2 regions of the Streptomyces sp. NPDC043853 genome follow, and region 2 is predicted to be linked to the other one. Evidence: riboswitches for the same ligand, from Rfam matches in the RefSeq annotation. Region 2 holds a riboswitch; the other holds the start of a gene.
What was found. Region 2 has a riboswitch for ZMP and ZTP ahead of AC067U_RS02455 (bifunctional 5,10-methylenetetrahydrofolate dehydrogenase/5,10-methenyltetrahydrofolate cyclohydrolase). Riboswitches for the same ligand answer to the same signal wherever they lie in the genome.
Positions count from the first base shown of each region.

Region 1: another riboswitch for ZMP and ZTP. It lies ahead of AC067U_RS21630 (serine hydroxymethyltransferase); the one in region 2 lies ahead of AC067U_RS02455 (bifunctional 5,10-methylenetetrahydrofolate dehydrogenase/5,10-methenyltetrahydrofolate cyclohydrolase).

Region 1 is NZ_JBWKDJ010000008.1:61,935-71,258, reverse strand. It holds gene AC067U_RS21665 (hypothetical protein) at 1-210, shown strand, start outside; gene AC067U_RS21660 (carboxymuconolactone decarboxylase family protein) at 228-680, opposite strand; gene pdxR (MocR-like pyridoxine biosynthesis transcription factor PdxR) at 832-2,235, shown strand; gene AC067U_RS21650 (DMT family transporter) at 3,233-4,087, opposite strand; gene AC067U_RS21645 (hypothetical protein) at 4,214-4,555, shown strand; gene AC067U_RS21640 (glutathionylspermidine synthase family protein) at 4,614-5,819, shown strand; gene rocD (ornithine--oxo-acid transaminase) at 5,924-7,129, opposite strand; ZMP/ZTP riboswitch at 7,251-7,341, shown strand; gene AC067U_RS21630 (serine hydroxymethyltransferase) at 7,378-8,655, shown strand; gene trpS (tryptophan--tRNA ligase) at 8,811-9,324, shown strand, end outside.
Region 2 is NZ_JBWKDJ010000001.1:563,384-572,707, forward strand. It holds gene AC067U_RS02430 (class I SAM-dependent methyltransferase) at 1-75, opposite strand, end outside; gene AC067U_RS02435 (4a-hydroxytetrahydrobiopterin dehydratase) at 162-467, opposite strand; gene AC067U_RS02440 (hydroxysqualene dehydroxylase) at 823-2,574, shown strand; gene AC067U_RS02445 (helix-turn-helix domain-containing protein) at 2,608-3,414, shown strand; gene AC067U_RS02450 (hypothetical protein) at 3,400-3,822, opposite strand; gene AC067U_RS02455 (bifunctional 5,10-methylenetetrahydrofolate dehydrogenase/5,10-methenyltetrahydrofolate cyclohydrolase) at 5,183-6,049, opposite strand; ZMP/ZTP riboswitch at 6,107-6,200, opposite strand; gene AC067U_RS02460 (hypothetical protein) at 6,405-6,641, shown strand; gene AC067U_RS02465 (RNA polymerase sigma factor) at 7,055-8,644, shown strand; gene AC067U_RS02470 (vWA domain-containing protein) at 8,678-9,324, opposite strand, start outside.

The DNA.
Region 1 (9,324 bases), on a different contig from region 2:
GGCACGGTCGGTGGCGGAACGGACGCCGCGGAGCTGGTCTACGCCTACGACAGCGCGGAGTCCCGGGGCCGCCGGCACGGCATCGAACGGGTCTTCCTCGCCGCCGACGGCTCCAAGTGGGCCGTGCTGGCCGCCGGCCCGGCCACCGCGCCGGACACCGTGCGGCAGAACCTGGCGGCGGCGCTGGCCGCGTTCAGGCCCGGCGGGTGACCGGGACGCGGTGCGGCTCAGTGCTTGAACATGCCGGGCTTGTAGTGGCCCGGCACCGAGCGGGTGGTGACGCCGAACCGGTTCCAGGCGTTGATCGTCGTGATCACGGCGATCAGCCGGGCCAGTTCGGCCTCCTCGAACTGCTCGGCCGCCCGCGCGTACACCTCGTCCGGGACGAACCCGTCCGTGAGGACGGTGACCGCCTCGGTCAGCTCCAGCGCGGCCAGCTCCTTCTCGGTGTAGAAGTGCCGGGATTCCCGCCAGGCGCTCAGCTGGATCAGCCGCTCGGCGGTCTCGCCCGCTGCGAGGGCGTCCTTGGCGTGCATGTCGAGGCAGAAGGCGCACTGGTTGACCTGTGAGGCGCGGGTCTTGACCAGCTCGACCAGGACCGGGTCGAGGTCCTTCTTGGCGGCGATCTCCAGGTTGACCATCGCCTTGTAGACGTCCGGCGCGAGGCTGTGCCACTGCATCCGGGCCCGCTCTTCGGGGGCGAAGCGCTGGTCAGGGGCGGGCTGAGCGTGTTGGGCGGTCTGGGTCTGGACGGTCTGGGTGGTCTGCTCCGTGTTGATCGTCATGTGTCCACCGTACGAGCCGAACGACCCACCGATATGGTCCATGTCCATGAGGGATTCCTGGGCCAATTCGGGCGGGTTCGGCGCCGATCTGCATATCGATCCGACCGCCGGCCGAGGCCTGAAGGCCGGTCTCGCGGAGGCCCTGCGCGAAGCCGTGCGGAGCGGCCGGCTGACGCCCGGCACCCGGCTGCCGGCCTCGCGGACGCTCAGCGCGGACCTCGGCATCGCCCGGAACACGGTCGCCGAGGCGTACGCCGAACTGGTCGCGGAGGGCTGGCTGACCGCCCGTCAGGGCTCGGGCACCCGGGTCGCGCCGCGGGCCGAGCCGCGCCGGTCCGCGCCCGCGCCGGTCCGCCGGCCGGTCCGGCAGGGCGGCGCGGCGTACAGCCTGCTGCCCGGCTCCCCGGACCTGGGCGGGTTCCCGCGCGCGGCCTGGATCGCCGCCACCCGCAAGGCCGTCTCCGAGGCGCCGAACGAGGCGTTCGGGTACGGGGATCCGCGAGGCCGGGTGGAGCTGCGGGAGGCACTGGCCGGCTATCTCGCGCGGGCCCGCGGGGTGCACGCGGACCCGGAGCGGATCGTGCTGTGCGCGGGCTTCGTGCACGGGCTGATGCTGCTGGCGAAGGTGCTGCGGGCCCGGCGGGTGCGGGAGGTCGCGGTGGAGTCGTACAGCCTGGACGTCCACCGGAACCTGCTGGCGGCGGCGGGCCTGCGCACCCGGCCGCTGCTCGTGGACGCGGCGGGGGCGGACACCCCCGCGCTGGCCGGACTGCCGGTGGGGGCGGTGCTGATGACGCCCGCGCACCAGTTCCCGACCGGGGTGGCGCTCACCCCGGACCGGCGGGCGGCGGCGGTGGACTGGGCACGGTCCTCGGGCGGGCTGGTCCTGGAGGACGACTACGACGGGGAGTTCCGCTACGACCGGCAGCCGGTGGGCGCGCTCCAGGGGCTGGACCCCGACCGGGTGGTCTATCTGGGCACGGCCAGCAAGTCCCTCGCGCCGGGGCTGCGGATGGGCTGGATGGTGGTGCCGCCGGAGCTCCTGGACGAGGTCCTCGCGGTCCGCGGGCCGGTCGACTGGACGTGCAGCGCGCTGGAGCAGCTGACCCTGGCCCAGTTCATCTCCTCGGGGGCGTACGACCGGCACGTACGCGGCATGCGGCTGCGGTACCGGCGGCGGCGGGACCAGCTCGTGGCGGCGCTCGGCGGGCGGGTGGCGGTGTCCGGGATCGCGGCCGGGCTGCACGCGGTGCTGGACCTCGGGCCGGGGTCGGAGCGGGCCGTCCTGCAGTCCGCGGCGCGGCACGACCTCGCGCTGGACGGGCTGGCGGTGTTCCGGCACCCGGAGGCGGAGCTGCCGCCGCGTGACGCGCTGGTGGTGGGCTACGGCACGCCATCGGACAGTGCGTGGGCGCCTACGCTCGCGGCGCTGTGCGCGGCGCTCCCCTAGCGCGCGGCGTTGCCCTTGCGGGCGGCGTTGCCCTTGCGGGCCGGTGCTGCCCTGGCGGCCGGCCGGCCGCCGCGACCGTGCGGGTGCCGGCCGTTGCCACGGCCGTGCGGGGCCGGCGGTCGCACGCCGTGCTGTGCGGGTGCCGGCCGTTGCTTCGGCCGTGGGGGCAGGGCGGCCGGATGCGCCCGGCCGTGTGGGCAGTCGTGCCGCAGGGCGGCACGGGTGGGCACACGGCACCCCGGTCCCGCGAGGGCTCGCGCAGCCTCCCCGCGCCCCGGTCCGGCTGCGGTCCGGACCCCGTCCGGGCGGAGCTCCGCTCCTGGCGGTGCCGGGCCCGGCGAAGCCACCGCCCTGCCCGGGCGGCGCTGCGGCGAAGCGCGCCATGGCTTCGGTGGGGCGGGAGCGAGCCCGCTGGGCGGCGTTCCGGTGTGCCCACCCGTTCCGCCCTGCGGAACGCCTGCCCACACCTCAGCGGAGCTGCCTGCCCACACCTCAGCGGAGGTGCCTGCCTGCACCTCGGCGGAGGTGCCCGCCCACACCTCGGCGGAGGCCGCCCACACCTCGGTGGGGCCTGCCCACACCTCGGCGGAGGTGCCCGCCCACACCTCGGCGGAGGCCGCCCACACCTCGGCGGGGCCTGCCCGAGCCTCGGCGGAGGTGCCCGCCCACACCTCGGCGGAGGCCGCCCGTACCTCCGGCGGAGGCAGGCCGCACCTCTGGCGGAGGGCGAGGGAGGGCGCAGCCCTGGGGAACGCGTGCCCGCCCCTCCGGCGGAGGGTGTGGGAGGGCGCAGCTCTGCGGGACGCCTGCTCACACCTCGGCGGAGGCCGCGCACACCTTGGCGGAGGCGGCGTCGCGCACACCCTCGGCGGGCGCGGCGCCCGGACCCCGGCGGGCGCGGCGCCCGGACCTCGGCGGAGGCCGCGCGCAGACCCCGGCGGAGGCGGCGTCGCCCCGGCCTCGGCGGAGGCGGCGCCAAGGCCAACGCGGAAGCCGGTCATGGCTCCGGCGGAGCCGGTTCGCCGAAGCGGGAGAGGGCGAGCGCGCCGGCCACGGCGACGGCGAAGCCGAGGACGGCGAGCCAGGTGAGGCCGGGGCGGGTGCGGTCGCCCAGACAGAGGACGCCCACCAGGGCCGGGCCGACCGTTTCGCCCAGGACCAGGCCCGCCGTCGCGGTCGTGACCGAGCCGCGGGCCAGCGCGGAGGTGAGGAGCAGGAAGGCCGCCCCGCCGCCGGTCAGCAGGGCGTAGAAGGCCGGGTTCGTCAGGAGCGCGGCCGGCGCGAGGTCGTCGATCAGGCGGACCGAGACCTCCACCACCCCGAAGCCCGTGCCCGCGGCCAGGCCCAGCACCAGTGCCCGCGGCCCCTGCGGCAGCCGGGGGCCCAGCACGGCGCCGAGCAGCAGGATGCCCGCCGCCACCCCGAGCATGGCGTAGCGCAGGGCGTCGGAGCCCTCCTCCGTGCCCTCCGCGCCCGAGGCGAGCCCGAGTATCGCCAGCCCGGCGCAGACGGTGGCGACCGCCGCCCACTCCGCCCGGCTCAGCCGGACCCGCAGCAGCCGTGCCGCCACCACCGCGGTGACCGCGAGGCTCGCCGCCAGCGCGGCGCTCACCGCGTAGATCGGGATGCGCCGCAGCGCGATGATCTGGAGCACGAAACCCGCCCCGTCGAGCGTCAGACCGAGCAGATACCGCCACTGCCGTACCGCCCGGAGGAACAGGGCCGCGTCCACCCCCGATCCCGCCCCGCCGGTCCCGTCCGCCCCGCCGGTCGCCGCCGCGGCGCGGGCCGCCACGGCCTGCAGCACCGAGGCCGTACCGAAGCAGACCGCCGCACCCAGCGCGCAAACCATCCCAATCAGCACAAACAGAATGTAGTGCAGCCCTCACCCGGGGTCTCTGCGACGGCCGGATTCCATCCCCAGCGCGGCCACCCCTAGTCTGTCCGCAGCACGCCACCGGTAGGGGGAGCATCAGACATGGAAAGCAGCAGCATCGAGCCCGGCACCGTCAGTGCCGTCAGTGCCGTGAGTGCCGTGACCCGGCGGCGCATGCGCTCCGGCGGGGTCGCGCTCGGCGGCATGGGCCTGCTCGCGGCCACCCTGGTCGCCTGCGGCAGCGATTCCGAGCCGGACCGCCGCTGCGCCGACCGCGTCACCCTCGACCAGCTCAACATGGAGGAGTGCAAGAAGGGCGGCCGCGGCGCCTGGTACTACGGCGGCTACGTCCCCTCGGGCAACAAGGTCACCGGCGGCAGCTTCGACAAGAGCGCCGTCAAGCGGGGCGGCATCGGCGGCGGCTCCAGCTCCAGCGGCGGCTGAGCGCCACCGCCCGGCGCCACCCGGCACAGCGCAGAACCCAGGACGACAAGGACCGGACGTGAAGCGGCACACCATCGATCCCCGCCCCGACTGGCAGAAGACCGTCGAGGAGCAGGGGCTGATCTACCCGCTCACCCGCTACCCCGACGACTCCCTGCGCCCGTACTGGGACGAGAGCGCGTACTACTCCTTCAGCCTCCCCGAGGTGGAGGCGCTGGAGGACGTCGTCGAGGACCTGCACGCCATGTGCCTGGCGGCGGCCGCGCACATCGTGGAGCACGAGCGCTACGCGGACCTGGGGATCACCGACCCCGGGCTGCAGCGGCTGATCGCCGAGTCCTGGCGGCGCCGCGCCGAACAGCCCTCCCTCTACGGCCGGTTCGACCTCCGCTACGACGGCACCGGCCCGGCCAAGATGCTGGAGTACAACGCCGACACCCCCACCTCGCTGGTGGAGGCGGCCAGCCCGCAGTGGTTCTGGATGGAGGAGCGCTTCCCCGGCGCCGACCAGTGGAACTCCCTGCACGAGCGCCTGGTCGACGCCTGGCGCCGGCAGGCCGAACTGCTCCCGCCCGGCCCGGTCCACTTCGCGCACTCCGAGGCCGACGAGCTCGGCGAGGACCTGATGACCGTCGCCTACCTCCAGGAGACCGCCGAACAGGCCGGCCTGGAGACGGTCGCGCTGTCCGTCGAGAAGATCGGCTGGGACCGGCTGTCCGGCCGGTTCGTGGACGAGAAGCTGAAGTTCATCCGCAGCTGCTTCAAGCTCTACCCGTGGGAGTGGCTGGCCGAGGACGAGTTCGGCCCGCAGGTCCTCGACACCCTGGACACCGGCGGAGGCACCGGCAGCACCTGCTGGATCGAGCCCGTCTGGAAGATGCTGCTCTCCAACAAGGCGCTGCTGGCGGTCCTCTGGGAGCTGTTCCCGGAGCACCCGAACCTGCTGCCCGCCTACCTCGACGGGCCGCGCGAGCTCGCCGAGGACGGCGGCCCCGGCTATGTGGCCAAGCCGCTGCTGGGCCGCGAGGGCGCCGGGGTCACCGTGCACCCGCCCGGCGGCGCCCCGTACGTGCCGGCGCAGCCGGGGGAGCCCCGGGAACCGGTGTGTTTCCAGGCCCTCGCCCCGCTGCCGGACTTCGACGGCAACCGGGTGGTGCTCGGCGCGTGGGTCGTCGAGGAGGAGGCGGCCGGGCTCGGCATCCGCGAGTCCGCGGGGCTGATCACGGACGAGTACGCCCGCTTCCTGCCCCACGTGATCCTCTGACGGAAGCAGCGGAAGCAGCGGAAGCTGCGGAAGGGCCCGCGGACGCCGGTGACCCGGCGCACGCCCGCCGCCCGCTGCCCGCCGCCCGCCGTGCGCCGGTCGCGCTACGCGGACAGCACCGCCCGCAGCTGGTCCAGCCCCCAGTCCAGGTCCTCCTTGCTGATCACCAGAGGCGGCGCGATCCGGATCGTGGCCCCGTGGGTGTCCTTCACCAGCACCCCGCGTTCCATGAGCCGCTCGGACACCTCCCGCCCGGAGCCGTGCCCGGGCGCGATGTCCACGCCAGCCCACAGGCCCCGCCCGCGTACGGCGGTCACCGCGCCCCCGCCCACCAGCAGGCCCAGTTCCTGGTGCAGGTGGTCGCCGAGCTCGGCGGCCCGCTGCTGGTACTCGCCGCTGCGCAGGATCGCGACGACCTCCAGGGCCACCGCGCAGGCGAGGGGGTTCCCGCCGAAGGTGGAGCCGTGCTCGCCCGGCCGGAACACGCCGAGCACGTCCCGGTCGGCGACCACCGCCGACACCGGGACCACGCCGCCGCCCAGCGCCTTGCCCAGGATGTAGACGTCCGGGACGACGTCCTCGTGGTCGCAGGCGAAGGTGCGCCCGGTCCGGCCGAGCCCGGACTGGATCTCGTCCGCCATGAACAGCACGTTCCGCTGCCGGGTCAACTCCCGTACGCCGCGCAGGTATCCCGGCGGCGGCACCAGTACGCCCGCCTCGCCCTGGACCGGCTCCAGCAGCACCGCCACCGTGTTCGCGGTGACCGCGTCCGCCAGCGCCGTCAGGTCGCCGTACGGGACGATCTCGAAGCCGGGGGTGTAGGGGCCGTAGTGGTCGCGGGCCTCGTGGTCGGTGGAGAAGGACACGATGGTCGTGGTCCGGCCGTGGAAGTTGTTCGCGGCCACCACGATCTTGGCCTGGCCGTCGGGCACCCCCTTGACCTCGTAGCCCCACTTGCGGGCGGTCTTGACGGCCGTCTCGACCGCCTCCGCGCCCGTGTTCATGGGCAGCACCATCTCCTTGCCGCACAGCCCGGCGAGCTCCGCGCAGAACTCGGAGAACCGGTCGTGGTGGAAGGCGCGGGAGGTCAGCGTGACCCGCTCCAGCTGCGCTCTGGCGGCGTCGAGGAGGCGCCGGTTGCCGTGGCCGAAATTGAGCGCCGAGTAGCCGGCCAGCATGTCGAGGTAACGCTTGCCCTCGATGTCCGTCATCCAGGCGCCCTCCGCGGAGGCGATGACGACGGGGAGGGGATGGTAGTTGTGCGCGCTGTGCGCTTCTGCGGAGCGGATGGCATCAGCGGTAGTCGACACGGGGTCTCCGTTCGTCCGTCCTGCGCCCGGTAGGGCTGTGACAGCGTGTGGCGTCTGTTCTATCCTCGCCGCTCGCCGCGGACAGCGAAAGCGTGCCGGTGTCGTGGCCGGTTATGGTGGGGGCACGCACGGCGACTGGCGTACGGAGAACCAACTCCGGGGGAGCCGCGCGCGCATGTCCGCACACACGGCCGCCCGCCTGGGCCTCCGCGGGGTACGAAACGACACTCGACCCCGGAGGAGCCGCGATGACCGCGCGCCAGCCCGTCCCGCATCCCGCCCTGTTGTCCACCGATCCCGAACTCGCCGCGCTGGTCGCCGCGGAGGAGCGGCTGCAGGCGGACACCCTGCGGCTGATCCCCAGCGAGAACTACGTGTCCGCGGCCGTGCTGGAGGCCTCCGGCACCGTCCTGCAGAACAAGTACAGCGAGGGCTACCCGGGCCGCCGGTACTACGAAGGCCAGCAGAACATCGACCGGATCGAGGCCCTGGCCATCGAGCGGGCCAAGGGGCTGTTCGGCGTGGACCACGCCAACGTGCAGCCGTACTCCGGCTCGCCGGCCAACCTGGCCGTGTACCTGGCCTTCGCCGAGCCCGGCGACACCGTGATGGGCATGGCCCTGCCGATGGGAGGCCACCTGACGCACGGGTGGGGCGTCTCGGCGACCGGCAGCTGGTTCCGCGGCGTGCAGTACGGCGTCCGCGCGGACACCGGGCGGATCGACTACGACGCGGTGCGGGACCTCGCCCTCGCCGAACGCCCGAAGATCATCTTCTGTGGCGGTACCGCCCTGCCGCGCACGATCGACTTCGAGTCCTTCGCCTCGATCGCGAAGGAGGCCGGCGCGGTCCTGGTCGCGGACGTGGCGCACATCGCGGGCCTGATCGCGGGCGGCGCGCACCCCTCGCCGGTGCCGTACGCCGACGTGGTGTCGACCACCACCCACAAGACCCTGCGGGGGCCGCGCGGCGCGATGCTGATGTGCCGGGCCGAGCACGCCAAGGCGATCGACAAGGCGGTCTTCCCCGGTCTGCAGGGCGGCCCGCACAACCAGACCACGGCGGGCATCGCGGTGGCCCTCCACGAGGCGGCGCAGCCCTCCTTCACGGCGTACGCGCACCAGGTCGTGGCCAACGCGAAGGCGCTGGCCGCGGAGCTCCTCGACCGGGGCCTCGACCTGGTCTCGGGCGGCACCGACAACCACCTGATCCTGATCGACCTCACCCGCCGGGAGGTCCCGGGCAAGGTGGCGGCGCAGGCGCTGGACCGGGCGGGGATCGTGGTGAACTACAACACGGTGCCCTTCGACCCGCGCAAGCCGTTCGACCCGTCCGGCATCCGCATCGGCACGCCCTCCCTCACCTCCCGCGGCCTGCGGGCCGAGCACATGCCGGCCGTGGCCGACTGGATCTCCCGCGCCGTCACCGCGGCGGCCTCCGGCGACGAGCCGGCCCTCGCCCGCATCCGCGCCGAGGTCACCGCCCTCCTCGCCGACCACCCTGCCCCGGGCCTCCCGGTGTCCTAGCCCTGCCGGCCCCGACGCCGCCGGCGGGTCGGATCCCGTCGGCTCCGGCGCTACCTGCCGGTAGCGTCGGAGCCCCGCGCGGCAGACAGCAGCGGAGGCCGCGATTCCGGGCGATCGCGGCCATGGGCCGCCCCCGCACCTGCGAGAATGGCCCCATGGCCTCTGACCGTCCTCGCGCGCTCTCCGGTATCCAGCCCACCTCCGGCTCGTTCCACCTCGGGAACTACCTGGGCGCCATCCGCCAGTACGTTGCCCTGCAGGAGACCCACGACGCCTTCTACATGGTGGTCGACCTGCACGCCATCACCATGCCGCAGGATCCGAAGGACCTCCGCGCGAACACCCGGCTGTCCGCCGCCCAGCTGCTCGCGGCCGGCCTGGACCCGGAGCGCTGCACGCTCTTCGTCCAGAGCCACGTCCCCGAGCACGCGCAGCTCGGCTGGGTCATGAACTGCATCACCGGGTTCGGCGAGGCCAGCCGGATGACCCAGTTCAAGGACAAGTCCGCCAAGGGCGGCGTGAACAACGCCACCGTCGGCCTGTTCACGTACCCGATCCTGCAGGTCGCCGACATCCTCCTGTACCAGGCGGACTCCGTCCCGGTCGGCGAGGACCAGCGCCAGCACATCGAGCTGACCCGCGACCTCGCCGAGCGCTTCAACCAGCGCT
Region 2 (9,324 bases):
CGCGGCCGCTTCGGCACGCGGGACCCCGCCGCGCGTGGCGTCGTACGCCTCGGCCTCGGCGTCGTAGTCGACCAGCGGCCCGGTCCGCACCCCACCCGCCGCAGCCCCTCCCGGCATCGGAACCGGTGCCGGTGCCGGTATCGGTATCGGCGCCGACGCCATCAACTGGCCCCGTGTGCGGGAGCGATGCCCTCGACGCGCTCGGCCAGCTCGAAGTCCGTCTCGGTCACCGTGCCGCCCGCGCTGTGGGTGTTCAGCGACAGCCGGACGGTGTTGTAGCCCAGGGTCAGATCGGAGTGGTGGTTCAACTCCTCCTGCACGGTGGCGATGTGGGCGACAAGGGCGCTCGCCGCCATGTGCGTGCCCAGCCGGTAGGTGCGCAGGATGTGATCGTCCTCGAAGGCCCACCCCGGCAGCTCCCGCAACCGGTCCTCGATCTCCTTCTGCGACAGCGGCTCACTCGGCATCCAGCGGCTCCTTCTCCACGGCCGTTTCCATGACGTGGGGTCAAGGTTCCCACAGCGCGGGCCGGAGGGAAGCTTTCGCGCCATAGTGCACGCGGGTTCTTCTGCTCCTTCCGTGGCCGCGGCGCCACCCGTATGCTCCTGCGCCGGACGTGACTGTTACCGGCGGTAACGAGGGGGCACCGACATGGCGCGCACGGGCGGTTCCGGGCACACGGGCGGGTCCGGGTATACACGCGGGTCCGGGTATACACGCGGCGGCGAGGGCACAGCCGGCAGTGAGGGCACAGCCGGCGGCGAAGGCACGGGCGGCACCAGGCGCACGTTCCTCGCGGGCACCGCCGGCGCGGCCGGCGCGCTGGCCGCCACCGGAGCCCTGGCTCCCCCGGCCGCCGCCTCACCGGCCACCCCCGCCACCGCGTCCGCGGGCAGCGGAGCCGGGCGGGCCGGGGCCCGGCGGGTCGCCGTGCTCGGGGGCGGAGTGGCCGGTCTGACCGCCGCGCACGAACTCGCCGAGCGCGGCTACGCCGTCACGGTGTACGAGCGCCGCGCGCTCGGCGGCAAGGCGCGCAGCATGGACGTGCCGGGCAGCGCGCGCGGCGGCCGCAGGCCGCTGCCCGCCGAGCACGGCTTCCGCTTCATCCCCGGCATCTACCACAACCTGCCCGACACGATGAGGCGCATCCCCTTCCCCGGCCACGCCAACGGCGTATGGGACAACCTGGTCGCCCCACGCGAGATGATGTTCGCCCGGGCAGCCGGCCGCGAGGACCTCCGCGGCCCCATCCCCTGGCCGGGGCACACACCTGCCGAGCTCACCCTGGACGAGATCCGCCGGATGCTCACCGGCTTCGTGGAGACCCTGGCGCACCTTCCCCTGCACGAGACGGCGTACTTCGTCGACCGCGCCCTCGTCTTCCTCACCAGCTGCGACGAGCGGCGCGACGAGGTGTGGGAGCGCACACCGTGGTGGGAGTTCACCCGGGCCGCCCGGATGTCCACCGAATACCAGCGGATCCTCGCCATCGGCGTCACCCGCAACATCGTCGCCACCAAGGCGGAGGAGGCGTCCACCCGCACCGTCGGAACGCTCGGCGAGGCCTTCGTCTTCAACGCACTGGGCCGCGGGGCCGACGGCCCACCGGACAGGATCCTCAACCTCCCCACCAACGAGGCCTGGATCGACCCCTGGGAGAGCCATCTGCGCGCCCTGGGCGTCGAGTTCCGGATCGGCTGGACCGTCCGCGAAGTCCGGTACGCCGACGGACGCGTCAGCGGGGTGGTGGTCGACGACCCGGCCGGTGGCCGGCAGACGGTCACCGCCGACCACTACGTCTCGGCCATGCCGGTCGAACACGCCCGCCGCACCTGGGGCGCTGCACTGCGCGCCGCCGACCCGATGCTCGGCCGCTGCGACCTGCTGCAGACCGACTGGATGACCGGCATCCAGTTCTACCTGACCGAGCGGGCGCCCCTCGTCCACGGCCACCTCAACTGCATCGACTCCCCGTGGTCGCTGACCGCCATCCAGCAGGCCGAACACTGGCCGGCCCGCGACTTCCCCGCCGACTACGGCGACGGCGCGGCGGTGGACTGCCTGTCCGTGGACATCTCGGAGTGGGACAAGCCGGGGATCCTGTACGGGAAGACGGCCAAGCAGTGCACCCGCGAGGAGGTCGCCCGCGAGGTGTGGGCACAGCTGAAGGCCTCTCTGAACGACACCGGCCGCACCGTACTGACCGATTCCAGGCTCCACTCGTGGTTCCTGGACCCGGGTGTGGACGGACTGGGCACCCCGAACCCGGTCAACGAGGACCAGCTGCTGATCCACCCGGTGGGCACCCTCCACAACCGTCCGACGGCCGCGACCCGCGTCCCCAACTTCTTCCTCAGTGGCGACTACGTGGCCGTGGACATCGACCTCGCGACGATGGAGGGTGCCAACGCCTCCGCCCGCGCCGCCGTCAACGCCCTGCTGGACCGGGACGGTTCGGCGGCGGCGCGCTGCACCATCCGGAAGCCGTACCGGGCGCCGGCGGTCGAGGCACTCAAACGGCACGACCGCCTGCGCTACCGTCTCGGCCTGCGAAACGCCTTCGACGTGGGCTGACCAGGGCGGACCCGGTTCGGCTAGCGTCGCGGCATGACGACTGCCACCACTGCGGGCCCGGCCCCCGTCGGCGCCCTGCTCCGCACCTGGCGCAAACGGCGCGGCATCAGCCAGCTGGAGCTGGCGAGCCGCGCCGATTCCTCGTCCCGCCACATCAGCTTCATCGAGACGGGCCGCTCGCGGCCCAGCGAGGACATGCTGATGAAACTCGCCGACCACCTCGACGTACCGATGCGGGATCGCAACTCGCTGCTCCTGGCCGCCGGTTACGCCCCACGGTACGCGCACACCCCACTCGACGATCCGTCGATGGGGACGCTCCGGGACGGCCTGGAGCGGCTACTGGCGGGCTACGAGCCGTACCCCGCGCTGGTCGTGGACGCCACGTACAACGTGATCGCCGCGAACCGCGGCATCCTCATGCTGATGGACGGCCTGCCCGAACACCTGCTCGCCGCGCCGCTGAACGCGATGCGGATCACCCTGCACCCCGAGGGCCTGGCCCCCAGGATCGTCAACATCAAGGAATGGCGCGGACACCTGCTGGCCCAGATGGAGCGCCAGATCGCCCTGGCCCGCTCCGAACGGCTGCGCGCCCTCTACGACGAGGTCTCGGCCTACCCGGTCCCGGACCGCCCGGGCGACGCGGAGCCGGACGAACCGGTCCCGTACTTCGCCCTCCCCCTGGTCATCGAACACGACGGCCACGTGCTGTCCTTCGTCTCGTCCATCTCGACCTTCAACACCCCGATGGACGTGACCGTCGCCGAGCTGGCCATCGAGACGATGCTCCCGGCCGACCCGGCGACGGTGAAGTACCTCCGCTCACTGGGTGGTTGAGCGCAACGCCAGCTGCTGGGCGACGGCGAACCCGGCGACGGCGAGGGCCTGTGCCGGGATCCACACCATCCCGGCCGCGGTCGGCGAGAACCACACGACCAGCGCCACCAGACTGGCCACGGCCCAGAGGTAGTTGATCTCGACGACGGCCTTCACGGCACCGGCCGCCGGCTCCCGCCGCGAAGCCAGCCACCCGACCCCGGCGGCGTACACGACGAGCAGGATCCCGAGCTCGAAAAGCAGCCCCTCACCCACCCCGATCAGCTCCCCGACCGGCCCGGCGAAGGCCACGTACGCCAGCCCGTTGCCGCCGGTGACCACTGCGTCGAGAGCGAGAAACCGCCGCAACACGGCCTGCGGCTCGGTGGTGCGGGCAATACCGTTCAACAGCGTCCCGGTCGCGGACATGGGAACCCTCCTTGGGGCAGGAAATCCGAAAACCACAGGTCAACCCGGGCCCCGAGACCGAGTGCGCGGCCTCGGAACCCGATGCCCCAACGATGCCGGGGCGGAGGGTGGGGGGTCGATTACCTGGGGGGTAATGCAGGGGCGGGGCGGGGTGGCGCGGAGGAGGTTCCCTCGGACCGGACCGGACCGGGTTGCTGGGGTGGGGTCTGGGTGTGCCGGGGCTTCGCCCGGGCGGAATCAGGGAGCACCCGGGGGCTGCCCGTCAGTCCCAGTGTCATTACGTGCCGCCCGCCGGCGTCAAGGGCGCTCCCGTTGGTCGCGTCGGCAAGCCGATGGCCCTTCGGGCCCCCCTTGACACCGACGACCGTCACGCAACGACAAGGACTGTCGGGCCGCCCCCCGGGGGATGGCATGGAGGGACCAAGGCCACATTCGCTCTGGCGTTGGCGGGCACCAGCAGCGGCTCCGCCCGGCCAGCCGCCCTCCGGGCGGACGCGGAAGTGAAGTCGATCAGATCTACGCAATCCAAGCCGGTCCAGGCGCCCCAAATCGCTACGCGCTCCTCTTTCTCGGCGGATGCGGGCCGCCGGTGCCCGGACATAGACCGCCAACGATCGCTACGCGCTCCTGTCCGTCTCGGCGGCAGGCGGCCCGCCCGGGGCCAAGACCATCACGCGGCAACAAGCGCCACCGATCACCACGCGCTCCGGAAGGAGCGGCGGCCGACAGGCCGATGGGCTGAAGCAGACAGTCAGCGCACGAGCGCCCGACGAGCAACCCCCGACAGTCCGCACCCCCCGATAGCCCGCACCCGCCGACAGACCGAAGCGCGTAGCGATCCGTGGCGGTCTCTGTCCGGCCACCGGCCGCCCGCACCCGCCGTCCGACAGGAGCGCGTAGCGATCTGGTGCGCCTGGACCGGCTCGGATTACGTAGATCTGATCCACTTCACCCCCGCGCCCGCCCGGAGGGCGGCTGGCCGAGCGCAAGCCGCTGCCCGTGCCCGGCAACGCCAGAGCCCCAGGATCCGAAGGCTCCTCCCATGCCATCCCCCGGGGGCCGCCCGACAGTCCTTGTCGTTGCGTGACGGTCGTCGGTGTCAAGGGTGGCCCGAAGGGCCATCGGCTTGCCGACGCGACCGGAGGGAGCGCCCTTGACGCCGACGGCCGGCACGTAATGACACTGGGACTGACGGGCAGCACCCGGGCACCCCCCAGATTCTGTCCAGGCGAAGCACCGGCACACCCCCGACCCCGCCCCGCAGGCTGGTCGCGCTCAGGCCTCGACCCGCTACCCCCGACCCGCCACCCCCGCCCTACTACCCCCGACCCGCCACCGTCGACCCGGCGCCCCGACCCGGTCAGGCTTCCGCGTTCGCCTGCGCCTGGGTCTCCGCCGCCGTCACCGTCTGCTCCAGCAGGACCGCGATCGTCATCGGGCCCACGCCGCCCGGGACCGGGGTGATCAGGGAGGCGCGTTCCGCGGCCGAGGCGAAGTGGACGTCGCCGACGTTGCCCTCGTTGTAGCCGGCGTCCAGGACGACCGCGCCGGGCTTGATGTCCTCGCCCCGGATGAACTCGGCCTTTCCGACGGCCGCGACCAGGACGTCCGCCTGGCGCACGATCGAGGAGAGGTCCTGCGTGCGGGAGTGACAGTAGGTGACCGTGGCGTTGCGCTCCAGCAGCAGCATGCCGGCCGGCTTGCCCAGGATCGCGCTGCGGCCCACGACCACCGCGTGCTTGCCGGTCAGGTCGACCTCGTACTCCTCCAGCAGGCGCATGATGCCGCCGGGGGTGCAGGAGACGAATCCGGGCAGGCCGAAGCCCATGGCGGCGAAGGAGTGCATGGTGACGCCGTCCACGTCCTTGCCGGGGGCGATGGCCTCGAAGGCGGCGCGCTCGTCGATGTGGTGCGGCACCGGGTGCTGGAGCAGGATGCCGCTGATCTCCGGGTCCTCGGAGAGGCCCGTGATCACCGCCACCAGTTCCTCGGTGGTGGTCTCCGCGGGGAGCGCCACGTGCCGGGAGGTGATGCCGGCCTTGGCGCAACGGTTCTGCTTCATGCGGACGTACGTCACGGACGCCGGGTCCTCGCCGACCAGCACGGTGGCCAGACAGGGGGCCTTCCCGGTGCGCTCGGTGATCGCGGCGGCACGGGCGGCGGTCCGCTCGGCTATGCGGCGGGCGAGGGCGGTGCCGTCCATCAGGCGGGCGGTGGCGGTCGTCATAGGGGTCTCCTGAACGTCGCTGCGGGTTCGCGGTACGCAGTGCGCGTACGCGGTTCGCGGTCTCGCCCAGGCGCGCGGCAGTCGACGTACGGTCGTACGCCGGGCCGCTCCCCGGTGGTGATCCACCCGAACGCCAGTCACGGCCCGCGCCCACTGTAGTCGAGTCGGCACGCGGTCCGGCGACGGGATGTGCATCACCGTCCGGTGCGATGGGCGGTGGAGAACCGACGCACCGGCTCGGGTGATCGGGACATGACACCCGTATTCGGCCTCCCCGGGCGGCGAGGCCTTCGAGCTGGTCGTCAGCCGGTATCCGGTGGCCAGACCACCCCTGCGACCATCTGGTGGCCACCTGATGGGACGTGATCGCCCGGGGGCTGAGACCGGGGGTACCTATTCCTCCCGGCAGGTCGGGCCGTCCGGCGTGTTCGAGCCGGTCGGGTATGTGCTCGGTCCGCAGCCGGAGGAGGTCCGGCGGGCCCGGTGGTCCGACGACGCGGTCGCCGGCGCCGAGAAGGACGGGCCGGTGGTGACCGACGGGCGGTCGGAACGGTTGCGGACGGAGTTCCACGGCATCGGTGTGGTGATCTGATTCCTGCGGAAGGCGGTCCGGCCGGTGCCGGGCTACGCGGTCGGGCACTGCCGGGACCGGCTGCGTGAGCTGCACGAACGGATCGAGCGCGAAGGTCCGCTCGTGGCGCGTACACCGCGCTTCCTCGTCGAGGCCCGCGCGCCCGGCCGCCCCGGACCGACCCCTGGTCCGGGGCGGACACGGCGGGTAGTCCGGGCCTCTCGGGGGCGCACGCACCCCGCCGGGCGCGCCCTGGCGCACGCAGCGTGGCGCAGGTCACTCAATTCCGCGCGTAACGAATCGACTCGGGCGGCCGATGAACCGACAGGTGTCCTCGCGCGGCGCCGGAATACCGACCCCCGGTCGGACGTTTCCGCAAGGCCGCGCGATGATGTCCCGCCCGTCCTTTATCTGCTCGCAACGAGAGGCTCCTTGTGTCGCTCAGCCCGTCCCGTACGTTCCCTCCGGAGATCGCCGAATCCGAGGCCCTGGTCGCGCTCGTCGAGCGTGGCCGCGAGCAGGGTCACATCAACGGTGACGACGTGCGCCTGGCCTTCGAGGCCGGCCGCATCCCGGTGGACCAGTGGAAGCGGGTCCTGCGCAGCCTGAACCAGGTCCTGGACGAGGAGGGTGTGACCCTGCACGTCAGCGCCGCGCCCGCCGCCAAGACGGCCGCGAAGAAGCCCCGCAAGGCCGCGGCGGCCCCGGCCCGCACCACGGTGAAGAAGACCGCCGCCCCGCCGCGCCCGATCGGCGCGCGCAAGACGGCGGCCGCTGCCCCGGCCCCCGCTGCGGCGATATCGGCTCAGCCGACCGCGGCCACCGCCGAGGCCGTCACCGGGGAAGCCGCTGCCACCGCATCCGTCGCCGCAGAGCCGAAGAAGCGCGCGACGAAGAAGACCACGACCGCGAAGAAGACCACCGCCAAGAAGACGGCGGCGAAGAAGACCGCCAAGGACGCCGACGGCGAAGAGACCGTCGACGTCGAGAACGACGAGCTGTTCGAGAACCTCGAGGACGACAACGAGGAGGAGCCGGCCAAGCCCGGCCAGGGCTTCGTGCTGTCCGACGAGGACGACGACGACGCGCCGGCGCAGACGGTGATGGTGGCCGGCGCCACCGCCGACCCGGTCAAGGACTACCTGAAGCTGATCGGCAAGGTGCCGCTGCTCAACGCCGAGCAGGAGGTCGAGCTCGCCAAGCGGATCGAGGCCGGCCTGTTCTCCGAGTACAAGCTCGAGGAGGAGGAAGACCTCAAGCCCGCGTACCGGCGCGAGCTGGAGATCCTGGTCGAGGACGGCCGCCGGGCCAAGAACCACCTGCTGGAGGCCAACCTCCGCCTGGTGGTCTCGCTGGCCAAGCGCTACACCGGCCGCGGCATGCTCTTCCTGGACCTGATCCAGGAGGGCAACGTCGGTCTGATCCGCGCGGTGGAGAAGTTCGACTACACCAAGGGCTTCAAGTTCTCGACCTATGCGACCTGGTGGATCCGGCAGGCGATCACCCGCGCCATGGCCGACCAGTCCCGCACCATCCGCATCCCGGTGCACATGGTCGAGATCATCAACAAGCTCGCCCGTGTGCAGCGCCAGATGCTGCAGGACCTCGGCCGTGAGCCCACTCCGGAGGAGCTGGGCAAGGAGCTCGACATGACCCCGGAGAAGGTCATCGAGGTCCAGAAGTACGGCCGTGAGCCGATCTCCCTGCACACCCCGCTGGGTGAGGAGGGCGACAGCGAGTTCGGTGACCTCATCGAGGACTCCGAGGCGGTCGTGCCGGCCGACGCGGTGTCCTTCACCTTCCTCCAGGAGCAGCTCCAGTCCATCCTGGGCACGCTCTCGGAGCGCGAGGCGGGCGTGGTCTCGATGCGCTACGGCCTGAACGACGGCCAGCCGAAGACGCTGGACGAGATCGGCCGGGTCTACGGGGTCACCCGTGAGCGGATCCGCCAGATCGAGTCCAAGACCATGTCGAAGCTGCGCCACCCGTCGCGTTCGCAGGTGCTGCGCGACTACCTCGACTGATCACCTCGTGCTGCTGCAGGGGCCGGTACCGGGCTAGGACAGCCGGAACACCGGCCCCTGCGGCGTGAACGGCAGCGCGCGGCCCTGCGGGATGAGGAAGGCGTGCTCGCGCCGGATCCGCAGGGTGTCGGTCCACCCGTCGGTGATCACCAGCACCGGCGCTCGGGGAGGGAAGTCCTCGGCCCGCTGGAGCAGGTCGATGCCGGGCTGGAGCACCGTTCCGCCCCGGCCCTTCACCCGTACCCGGCCGGCGATCTCGGCCGGCGCCAGATAGCCCGCGTCGTGCGGGGCCGCGTCGCAGAAGACCACGCGTGCCGCCGTCACGTCGCGGGCTTCCGCGTAGGAGGCGATGGCCCCGAGGGCCTTGCCGAGCAGCTGCCGGTCCATGGACGCGGAGGTGTCCAGGACCACGCCGAAGGTGCAGCGGGCGACTTCCTCGGGCGGGTACCGGCGGCCGGCCCGCGGGATGTCCGGGGTGGCCGCCTGCCGGCGCGAGGGCCGGGCGTAGGAGCGCACGGCCACCGGGCGGGGTACGTACTCGTCGAACCAGCGGGCCAGTTTGGCGTCCCAGGGCACGGGCGGGTGGGCCAGGGCCCGGATCTCCTCGACGAGACCGGCCGGGAGCAGTCCGCGTTCCTCGGCGGAGTGCAGGTCGAGGCCCTGGACCAGGCCGCGCCGGT